DNA from 3 places in the Streptomyces violaceus genome. Region 1 is predicted to be linked to each of the others. Evidence: predicted binding sites of a transcription regulator. Region 1 holds the regulator's gene; each other region holds the start of a gene.
What was found. Region 1 encodes HrcA, which represses chaperone genes, less so after heat shock. Its sites were predicted from a motif close to TTNGCACTCNGNNNNNCNGAGTGCNAA; they were not measured.
Positions count from the first base shown of each region.

Region 1 (3,716 bases):
ATGCGGCCCGCGCGGGCCACACGCGCACGTGCGCCGGGGACGGCCACCGAACCTGAGGCGGTGTGCGTGGGGCGGGCGGGGCCGGACGACGGGCGGACCAGCGTCACCGCCCTGCCCTCCAGCAGGAAGCCGCGCGGCTCCATGGGGAACACACGGTGCTTGCCGAAGCGGTCCTCCAGCGTCACCGTGCCCGCCTCACACCGGATCACCGCGCCGCAGAAGCCGCTTCCGGGCTCCTCGACCACCAGGCCCGGCTCCGCCGGAACCTCGGGCACCGGCTTCGGCTTCTTCCACGGCGGAGTCAGGTCCGGAGAGTACTGGCGCATTCGAATGACGATAGGAGAAGGCGTACGGCGATCACCGCGACACGCCGAAACGCGCCGCCAGCGCGTCCCGCTGGGCCCGGACGAACGCCGCGTCCACCACCGCTCCGTGACCGGGCACGTACAGTGCGTCCTCGCCACCCAGGTCGAGCAGCCGGTCGAGGGCGGCAGGCCAGTGGGACGGCACCGCGTCCGGCCCCGCCTGGGGCTCTCCGGACTCCTCGACCAGGTCCCCGCAGAACACCACCTCCGGATCACCGGGCACCAGCACCGCCAGGTCGTGCGCGGTGTGCCCCGGGCCGACGTTCGCCAGCAGCACCTGGCGGCCGCCGCCCAGGTCGAGCGTCCACTCGCCGGAGACCAGGTGGCCGGGCGGGACCAGCCGCTCCGCCGCCTCCTCGGCCGTGGACGCCGCCAGGCCCTGGCGCACCCCGTCCTCGCGCAGTTCCTCGCGGTCCCGCACCCGTGTCAGCAGCGCGTCCACGCCCACCGCGCCGAACACCTCGGTGTCCGAGAGCGCCGCGGCGCCGAAGACATGGTCGAAGTGTGGGTGGGTCAGCGCGAGATGTGTCACACGGTGACCGGTGAGTGCCCGTGCCTGCGCGTCCAGTTTCGCGCCCTCGGCGAGGCTGGACCCCGCGTCGATCATGAGGACCGCGCCCTCGCCGGCGACGAGCCCGATCGTGCAGTCCCACACCGGCAGCCGGCACCGCCCCACACCGGCGGCCACCCGCTCCCACCCGAGCTCTTCCCAAGTCACGTTCATACGGCGACGCTAGCGGTGACACTCGTTCTGAGCACGACAGCGCACGACCAGCCTTGCCGGGGGTGCACCCCACCGCCGTACACTGGGCCGGGGAATGCTGGCACTCGCACGCGCAGAGTGCCAGGCCGGACAGACAGGGCAGCAGGCGGACGACATCTGGAGGTGTGCGCGATGCTCAGTGAACGCAGGCTTCAGGTGCTGCGCGCCATCGTCCAGGACTATGTCGGCACCGAGGAGCCCGTCGGCTCCAAGGCCCTCACCGAGCGGCACAGCCTCGGCGTCTCCCCGGCCACCGTCCGCAACGACATGGCGGCCCTCGAGGACGAGGGGTACATCGCCCAGCCGCACACCAGTGCCGGGCGCATCCCCACCGACAAGGGCTACCGGCTGTTCGTGGACAAGCTGGCCGGCGTCAAGCCGATGACCGCGCCCGAGCGGCGCGCGATCCAGAACTTCCTCGAGGGCGCCGTCGACCTCGACGACGTCGTGGCGCGTACGGTACGGCTGCTCGCGCAGCTCACGCGCCAGGTCGCCGTCGTGCAGTATCCGTCGCTGACCCGGTCGACCGTGCGGCATGTGGAGTTGCTCTCCCTCGCGCCCGCGCGGCTGATGCTCGTGCTGATCACGGACACCGGCCGGGTCGAGCAGCGTGTGGTCGACTGCCCGGCGCCCTTCGGCGAGGCCTCGCTCGCGGATCTGCGCGCCCGGCTCAACAGCCGTGTCGCGAACCGCCGTTTCGCGGATGTGCCGAGTTTGGTGGAGGATCTGGCGGAGGCGTTCGAGCACGAGGACCGGGGTACGGTTTCCATGGTGCTCTCCACGCTTCTGGAGACGCTCGTCGAGGAGAACGAGGAGCGGCTGATGATCGGCGGCACCTCCAACCTCACCCGCTTCGGGCATGACTTTCCCCTGGTGATCCGGCCGGTGCTGGAGGCGCTTGAGGAGCAGGTCGTGCTCCTCAAGCTGCTCGGCGAGGCGAAGGATCCGGGCGTGACCGTACGTATCGGTCATGAGAACGCCCACGAAGGACTCAACTCCACGTCCGTCGTGTCGGTCGGCTACGGTTCGGGCGGCGAGGCAGTCGCCAAGCTCGGCGTGGTCGGACCGACCCGCATGGACTACCCGGGAACGATGGGAGCGGTACGCGCAGTGGCACGGTACGTCGGACAGATCCTGGCGGAGTCGTAGTGGCCACGGACTACTACGCCGTACTCGGCGTGCGCCGCGACGCGTCGCAGGAAGAGATCAAGAAGGCCTTCCGGCGGCTCGCACGCGAGCTGCACCCGGACGTCAACCCCGATCCGAAGACCCAGGAGCGGTTCAAGGAGATCAACGCCGCTTACGAGGTGTTGTCGGACCCGCAGAAGAAGCAGGTCTACGACCTCGGCGGCGACCCGCTCTCGCAGGCCGCCGGCGGCGGTGCGGGCGGCTTCGGAGCCGGAGGCTTCGGGAACTTCTCCGACATCATGGACGCGTTCTTCGGCACGGCGTCGCAGCGCGGTCCGCGCTCGCGCACCCGCCGCGGCCAGGACGCGATGATCCGTATCGAGATCGAGCTCGACGAGGCCGCCTTCGGTACGACGAAGGACATCCAGGTCGACACGGCCGTCGTCTGCAACACCTGCAGCGGCGAGGGTGCCGCGCCGGGGACGAGTGCGCAGACGTGTGACATGTGCCGCGGTCGCGGTGAGGTGTCGCAGGTCACCCGGTCGTTCCTCGGCCAGGTCATGACGTCCCGGCCCTGCCCGCAGTGCCAGGGCTTCGGGACCGTGGTGCCGACGCCGTGCCCGGAGTGCGCCGGTGACGGCCGCGTGCGCTCCCGGCGGACCCTGACCGTGAAGATCCCCGCCGGTGTCGACAACGGCACGCGCATCCAGCTCGCCGGCGAAGGCGAGGTCGGGCCCGGTGGCGGTCCCGCCGGTGACCTCTACGTCGAGATCCACGAACTTCCGCACTCCACCTTCCAGCGGCGCGGCGACGACCTGCACTGCACGGTGACGATCCCCATGACGGCCGCGTGCCTCGGCACGAAGGTGCCGCTGGAGACGCTGGACGGCATGGAGGAGGTCGACATCCGCCCGGGCACCCAGTCCGGCCAGTCGATCCCGCTGCACGGCCGGGGCATCACGCACCTGCGGGGCGGCGGACGCGGCGACCTCATCGTCCACGTCGAGGTCCAGACCCCGACGAAGCTCGACCCCGAGCAGGAGCGGCTGCTGCGCGAGCTGGCCAAGCTGCGGGGCGAGGAGCGGCCTACGGGGCAGTTCCAGCCGGGGCAGCAAGGGTTGTTCTCGCGGCTCAAGGACGCGTTCAACGGGCGCTGAGGCGGGTGGTCCGGCTGCTGCTGGGAGTCCGGGGGGCGGGCCCCCGGGCAGGCACAGTCAGCCGGGGCAGCAGGGGTTGTTCTCGCGGCTGAAGGATGTGTTCAACGCGCGCCGAGGCGGGTGGTCCGGCTGCGGTTGAGGGGCCGGGGGACTGCCCCCGGATGGGCCCAGTCCTCTGGTCTATGCCACACGGCAGGCCGGTTTCGGGGTTGTTCGGAGGACGTGACAACATGCGCTCATGTCCTCCGCGCTGACCGATCTCTTCCCGCACCCGATCGTGCAGGCCCCCATGGCGGGTGGCGT
Region 1 is NZ_CP107911.1:6,036,194-6,039,909, forward strand. Features, by position in the region: gene OG542_RS27190 (DUF3097 domain-containing protein) at 1-326, opposite strand, end outside; gene OG542_RS27195 (MBL fold metallo-hydrolase) at 358-1,089, opposite strand; gene hrcA (heat-inducible transcriptional repressor HrcA) at 1,261-2,277, shown strand; gene dnaJ (molecular chaperone DnaJ) at 2,277-3,413, shown strand; gene OG542_RS27210 (nitronate monooxygenase) at 3,652-3,716, shown strand, end outside.

Region 2 (3,716 bases), 2.5 Mb from region 1:
CTTGAGCTCGACCTCGGTGGCGGCACCCACGCGGATGACGCACACGCCGCCGGCCAGCTTCGCGAGGCGCTCCTGGAGCTTCTCGCGGTCCCAGTCGGAGTCGGTGGACTCGATCTCGGCCTTGATCTGGGCGACGCGGCCCTGCACGTCGTCCTTGTTGCCGGCGCCGTCGACGACCGTGGTGTCGTCCTTGGTGACGGTGATGCGGCGGGCGGAGCCGAGGACGTCCAGACCGACCTGGTCGAGCTTGAGGCCGACCTCCTCGGAGACGACCGTGGCGCCGGTGAGGACCGCGAGGTCCTGCAGCATCGCCTTGCGGCGGTCGCCGAAGCCGGGGGCCTTCACCGCGACGGCGTTGAAGGTGCCGCGGATCTTGTTCACGACGAGGGTGGACAGCGCCTCGCCGTCGACGTCCTCGGCGATGATCAGCAGCGGCTTGGAGGCGTTGGCCTGGATGACCTTCTCCAGCAGCGGCAGCAGGTCCGCGATGGCGGAGATCTTGCCCTGCGTGATGAGGATGTACGGGTCGTCCAGGACGGCTTCCATGCGCTCCTGGTCCGTCACGAAGTACGGCGACAGGTAGCCCTTGTCGAAGGCCATGCCCTCGGTGAAGTCCAGCTCCAGACCGAAGGTGTTGGACTCCTCGACGGTGATGACACCGTCCTTGCCGACCTTGTCCATCGCCTCGGCGATGAGCTCGCCGACCTGCTGGTCCTGGGCGGACAGACCGGCGACGGCGGCGATGTCGGACTTCTCGTCGATCGGGCGGGCGGTCGCGAGGAGCTCCTCGGACACGGCCTTGACCGCGGCGTCGATGCCCTTCTTCAGGGCGGCCGGGGAGGCACCGGCGGCGACGTTCTTCAGGCCCTCGCGCACGAGCGCCTGGGCGAGCACGGTCGCGGTGGTCGTACCGTCACCCGCGATGTCGTTGGTCTTGGTCGCCACCTCCTTGACCAGCTGGGCACCGAGGTTCTCGTACGGGTCCTCGACCTCGACCTCGCGGGCGATGGTCACACCGTCGTTGGTGATGGTGGGGGCGCCGAACTTCTTGTCGATGACGACGTTGCGGCCCTTGGGGCCGATCGTCACCTTGACCGTGTCGGCAAGCTTGTTGACGCCGCGCTCGAGGGCGCGACGGGCGTCCTCGTCGAACTTCAGGATCTTCGCCATGGGAGCGGTTCAGCCCTCTCGGAAAACGTGGGTGAAACGAACCGCGCCCCCGACGCCCGGCTTCATAAGATCGCGGGGGCCAGGGGCGCAGTTCACTGCAATGCTGGTAATGCCGGGTGAATTACTTCTCGACGATCGCGAGCACGTCGCGGGCCGAGAGGACGAGGTACTCCTCGCCGTTGTACTTCACCTCGGTGCCGCCGTACTTGCTGTAGAGCACGACATCGCCGACGGAGACGTCGAGCGGAAGACGGTTACCGTCCTCGAAGCGGCCCGGGCCCACGGCCAGGACGACGCCCTCCTGGGGCTTCTCCTTGGCGGTGTCCGGGATGACCAGGCCAGAGGCGGTGGTCTGCTCGGCGTCGAGCGGCTGGACCACAATGCGGTCCTCGAGCGGCTTGATGGCAACCTTGGAGCTGGTGGTCGTCACGATCCGACCTCCCCCTTCGGAGATCTCACGGGGTTAACTGTCTGAGGTGGCGACCAGGTCGATCCGTCGTCGCGGGTGCCGGACCTGCCCGTCGCTGTGTTGGCACTCTCCAGTGGGGAGTGCCAGACCTGAGACTATGACCGTGATTAGCACTCGGTCAAGCGGAGTGCCAATTGCGGGCGGCGCGTCGGCCGGGGAGTTCGTGTCAGAGGTAGTCCTCCAGCCGCCCCACCCGCAGCCCCTGCCCCTCGATCTCCCTCAGCAGCCGCACGGTCCGCGCAGTCGGCGACATGGACTCCGTCCGGGCCGACGGCACGGAGATGATGTCGCCGGGACGAAGGCCCGGCTCGCCGTGGGGGTACGTCAGTTCGCCGTCGGCGGACAGGGACGCCCGCCAGAGGACGACCGCCCTGATGCCGCAGTCGGCGGCGGCGCGCAGGGTCGTCGTGTCGTACGTGCCGTAGGGCGGGCGGAAGAGGTGGGGGCGGATGCCGAAGCGGGAGCGGAGTTTGTGCTGCTGGCCGCAGATCTCGGCGCGCTGGCCGGCGTAGGGCAGGCCGCGCAGGGCCGGGTGGTCGAGGGTGTGGTTCTGGAGGGACGCGCCGACCGCGCGCAGCCGGGCCAGGTGGCCGTATCCGGGGCCCGCGACGCTGTCCGTGAGGAACAGGCTGACCGGGAGCCGCCGTTCGCTGACGAGGCCGGCGAAGCCGGGGTCGCGTTCGGCGCCGTCGTCGTAGGTCAGGAAGACGACCGGGTCGCGGGTGCGGACCCGGTCCACGACGGGCGGGAGCCTGCGGGTCGCCTCGTACACCGGGTCCTGGGCGCGGCCGTCGGCGGGCCCCGCCCGCTCCCCCGCCGTCCCGGCGCACCCGGCCAGCAGGAGCATGCCCGCACACAGCGCGGCGGCCGGCAGCCGCCTCACAGGTAGTCCTCCAGCCGCCCCACCGCGTATCCCTCGGCCGTGACCTTGTTCAGGAAGCGGCGGATCATGTCGGGCATCGCGCCCTTCCACTGCTCGCGGCCCCGGAAGTGGGTGAGGACGATGTCGCCCGGGCGCAGCCTCCGGTCCGGCTCGCGGTACTCCCAGTGGTCGGCGAAGACCTCCGCGTTCCAGAGGGGGGCGTACTCGATGCCGCAGGCCTTGGCGGCGCGCAGCGTCGCCCTGTCGTAGCTGCCGAAGGGCGGGCGGAAGAGGGTGGGGCGGGTGCCGTAGCGCCTTTCGATGAAGCGCTGCATGCCGCAGATCTCGCGCCGCTGCGCGCGGTACGGCAGACCCGGCATGTAGCGGTGCCAGAGGGTGTGGTTGTTCAGGACCGCGCCCCTGGCCTGCATCTGCCGGAAGTAGCGGTCGTCGTCCTTCACCAGGTAGCCGCTGAGGAAGGCGGTGTACGGGACGTCCAGGTCGCTCATCATCCGCAGGAACGCCGGGTCCTTCTCGGCGCCGTCGTCGATGGTGAGGAAGACGACCTTGTCCCGGGTGGGGACCGTGGTGAAGACGGGCGGAAGATCCAGCTCCCGGTGGCCGTCCACCTCGAAGCCCTTGCGGGTCCTGATCCTGGGCTTCTTCCCGGGGGCCGGCGGGGCCACCAGCGGGACCCTTCGCAGCCCCCAGCGGTGCGCCGCGGCGATGCGGGCGGCGTGCGCGGCGCGCAGCTTGGTGGCGTAGGAGTCGAGCGCGCGGGCCGGGGGCGCCTCGAGGGGCTGCTGACCGCCGGCCGGCACGACCTGGCCGGCGTCCGCCTGCGCGCAGCCCGACGCGATGGCAGCGAGGGCGAGCACGACGAGGCCGATGCGCACGCCGCCAATTGCCCGCCTTTTGTCATTTTGTACGACTGCTCGCATGATGCCGGATCCTCGCAGCCCACCCCTGTGAACCCGCCCCGACACCGCGGCCGACGGCCCACCGTCCTCCGACTGGCCCACATCCGCCCCGGCCCGCCGCCCCCGCCGCTCCGTGGCCGACAATGATGCGGTGAACGACCTCGCCCCTCTCCTCACCCCCGAAGGCCGCGCCCTCCTCGACGAGGTGCGGGACACCGACCCGGCGCGGGAGCTGGCCGTGGCGACGCGGCTGCGCCGGGAGCATCCCGCCGAGCTGGTGTCGGCGGCGCTGGGC
Region 2 is NZ_CP107911.1:3,499,328-3,503,043, forward strand. Features, by position in the region: gene groL (chaperonin GroEL) at 1-1,170, opposite strand, end outside; gene groES (co-chaperone GroES) at 1,292-1,600, opposite strand; gene OG542_RS15520 (polysaccharide deacetylase family protein) at 1,806-2,486, opposite strand; gene OG542_RS15525 (polysaccharide deacetylase family protein) at 2,519-3,397, opposite strand; gene OG542_RS15530 (THUMP-like domain-containing protein) at 3,573-3,716, shown strand, end outside.
Region 2: a site for HrcA is predicted at 1,747-1,773, ahead of groES (co-chaperone GroES). Genes of this name have one in related genera too.

Region 3 (3,716 bases), 1.1 Mb from region 1:
GGCCGGCTTCCGCTCCTGCGTGTTCATCCCGCACGACCTGGAGCAGGGCAAGGTCGTCATGGCCGCGATCTACGGCGGCGAGCTCGTCGGCATCGAGGGCAACTACGACGACGTGAACCGCTTCTGCTCCGAGCTGATCGGCGACCCGGCCGGCGAGGGCTGGGGCTTCGTCAACGTCAACCTGCGGCCGTACTACGCCGAGGGCTCCAAGACGCTGGCGTACGAGATCTGCGAGCAGCTCGGCTGGCGGCTGCCGGACCAGCTCGTGGTGCCGATCGCCTCCGGCTCGCAGCTCACGAAGATCGACAAGGGTCTGCAGGAGCTGATCAAGCTCGGTCTGGTCGAGGACAAGCCGTACAAGATCTTCGGCGCGCAGGCCGAGGGCTGCTCGCCGGTGTCGACGGCGTACAAGGCCGGCCATGACGTCGTACGTCCCCAGAAGCCGGACACCATCGCCAAGTCGCTGGCGATCGGCAACCCGGCGGACGGTCCGTACGTGCTCGACATCGCCCGCCGTACGGGTGGTGCGGTGGAGGACGTGAACGACGAGCAGGTCGTCGAGGCGATCAAGCTGCTCGCGCGGACCGAGGGTGTCTTCGCGGAGACCGCCGGTGGTGTGACGGTGGGCGTGGCGAAGAAGCTGCTGGAGAGCGGGCTGCTCGACCCTGCCAAGACCACGGTTGTCCTGAACACGGGCGATGGTCTGAAGACGCTGGACGCGGTGGCGGGCACGGGGCTCACCGCGACCATTCGGCCCAACCTGGATTCGTTCCGGGATGCCGGGCTCGCCTGACCGTTGCTTGCTGCGGGCCCGTGGGGGCTGGTCGCGCAGTTCCCCGCGCCCCTTGGGACGCGCCCCAGCCGTAGCTTCAATCGAAACCGGAGGTCATATTCCGATGAGCGTCACCGTTCGCATCCCGACCATCCTGCGTACCTACACCGGCGGCAAGGCCGAGGTGACTGCCGAGGGGGCGACCCTCGGGGAGGTCATCTCCGATCTGGAGAAGAACCACACCGGGATCGCCGCCCGGGTGCTGGACGACCAGGGCAAGCTGCGCCGGTTCGTCAACGTGTACGTCAATGACGACGACGTGCGGTTCGAGCAGGGTCTTGAGACGGCGACGCCGGACGGTGCCGGTGTGTCGATCATTCCGGCCGTCGCCGGCGGCTGAACCGGTCGACCGGCTTGATTATTACCATCGGTAACGGCCGTCACTGAGAGTTCATCGAATTGCCCCCTCCGTGAGAGAAACGGAGGGGGCAATTCTGTGTGGTTGAGCGCGGTACAGTTGGGGAACGCGATCCCGATCCCCTGATCGGGCACCCTGAATTCCTGCCGCGCGCCCGACAAGATGTAGCCAAAGTGTGTGCGTCTTTTGTGGCTTTTGTTCCCTTTGCGTGGCCCGACTTGCCCTGAAGTCAGGCGAATTCTCCCCACATTCCGGATCCTGCGCGTCCAGAATTCTCGTCCGATTGACCTGTTGCAGAGGGCAGTTGGACAGATACATTCGGCCGCGGTCGACGCGTTCCGGCGCACGCCCCCAATCCGTGGGGGGTGAGGTCTGACCCGGATCCGCGAAGTGCGGGTCTGTGCAAGGGCCAGTAATAGGGGAGTTAGGCATGGCTCAGGGCACCGTCAAGTGGTTCAACGCGGAGAAGGGGTACGGCTTCATCGCGGTCGACGGTGGTGCGGATGTTTTCGTCCACTACAGCGCGATTCAGATGGACGGCTACCGCACCCTTGAAGAGGGTCAGCGGGTCGAGTTCGAGATCTCGCAGGGCCAGAAGGGTCCACAGGCCGACATGGTTCGCGTCGCTGCCTGAACGCGCGACCACGACAAACCGCAAGCGGCAGGTCTTCTCTGAAGGGCCCGTACCCCCCGGGGTGCGGGCCCTTCGGCCTGCTCGAAGGGCCCGCCCGGCGGTGTTCGCGGGCGGCTGACGGCCCTGCCCGATCCCCGGGAGGCGCTTGCACTCGCCATGCCCGAGTGCTAATCATTGCGTTAGCACTCTGAAGGTGAGAGTGACAACGTAAGGACCGGGTCGGTGAGGCCCGCAGGCCGGGTGGGAAGGAACCACGAGGCTGGCGAGCCGTCCGTCGCGGGCGCGGGCGCGGTCCGAAGTAATCACCCCCAGTCCTGGAGGGACCACTTCACATGGCCAAGATCATCGCGTTCGACGAGGAGGCGCGGCGCGGCCTCGAGCGCGGCATGAACCAGCTCGCGGACGCCGTGAAGGTGACGCTCGGCCCCAAGGGCCGCAACGTCGTCCTCGAGAAGAAGTGGGGCGCCCCCACGATCACCAACGATGGTGTCTCCATCGCCAAGGAGATCGAGCTCGAGGACCCGTACGAGAAGATCGGCGCCGAGCTGGTCAAGGAAGTCGCCAAGAAGACGGACGACGTCGCCGGTGACGGTACGACCACCGCGACCGTTCTCGCCCAGGCCCTGGTCAAGGAGGGCCTGCGCAACGTAGCCGCCGGCGCCAACCCGATGGCCCTCAAGCGCGGTATCGAGCGCGCCGTCGAGGCCGTCTCCGCCGCCCTGCTGGAGCAGGCGAAGGACGTCGAGACCAAGGAGCAGATCGCTTCCACGGCCTCCATCTCCGCCGCCGACACCCAGATCGGCGAGCTCATCGCCGAGGCCATGGACAAGGTCGGCAAGGAAGGCGTCATCACCGTCGAGGAGTCCCAGACCTTCGGTCTGGAGCTGGAGCTCACCGAGGGTATGCGCTTCGACAAGGGCTACATCTCGGCGTACTTCGCGACCGACATGGAGCGTATGGAGGCCGTCCTCGACGACCCGTACATCCTGATCGCGAACTCCAAGATCTCCAACGTCAAGGACCTGCTCCCGCTCCTGGAGAAGGTCATGCAGTCGGGCAAGCCGCTGCTGATCATCGCCGAGGACGTCGAGGGCGAGGCCCTGTCGACCCTGGTCGTCAACAAGATCCGTGGCACCTTCAAGTCCGTCGCCGTCAAGGCCCCGGGCTTCGGTGACCGCCGCAAGGCGATGCTGCAGGACATCGGCATCCTCACCGGCGGCGAGGTGATCTCCGAGGAGGTCGGCCTCAAGCTGGAGAACGCCACGGTCGACCTGCTGGGCAAGGCCCGCAAGGTCGTCATCACCAAGGACGAGACCACCATCGTCGACGGTGCCGGCTCCGCCGACCAGGTCCAGGGCCGGGTCAACCAGATCCGCGCCGAGATCGAGAACAGCGACTCGGACTACGACCGCGAGAAGCTCCAGGAGCGCCTGGCGAAGCTCGCCGGCGGCGTGGCCGTCATCAAGGCCGGTGCCGCCACCGAGGTGGAGCTCAAGGAGCGCAAGCACCGCATCGAGGACGCCGTGCGCAACGCCAAGGCGGCCGTCGAGGAGGGCATCGTCGCCGGTGGTGGCGTGGCCCTCATCCAGGCCTCCAGCGTCTTCGAGAAGCTGGACCTCGAGGGTGACGAGGCGACCGGCGCCAACGCCGTGAAGCTCGCGCTCGAGGCCCCGCTGAAGCAGATCGCCGTCAACGGTGGTCTCGAGGGCGGCGTCGTCGTGGAGAAGGTCCGCAACCTCCAGGTCGGCCACGGCCTGAACGCCGCGACCGGTGAGTACGTCGACATGATCGCCGAGGGCATCATCGACCCGGCGAAGGTGACCCGTTCCGCGCTGCAGAACGCCGCCTCCATCGCCGCGCTGTTCCTCACCACCGAGGCCGTCATCGCCGAC
Region 3 is NZ_CP107911.1:4,941,140-4,944,855, forward strand. Features, by position in the region: gene thrC (threonine synthase) at 1-793, shown strand, start outside; gene OG542_RS22365 (ubiquitin-like small modifier protein 1) at 897-1,172, shown strand; gene OG542_RS22370 (cold-shock protein) at 1,621-1,824, shown strand; gene groL (chaperonin GroEL) at 2,157-3,716, shown strand, end outside.
Region 3: a site for HrcA is predicted at 1,969-1,995, ahead of groL (chaperonin GroEL). Genes of this name have one in related genera too.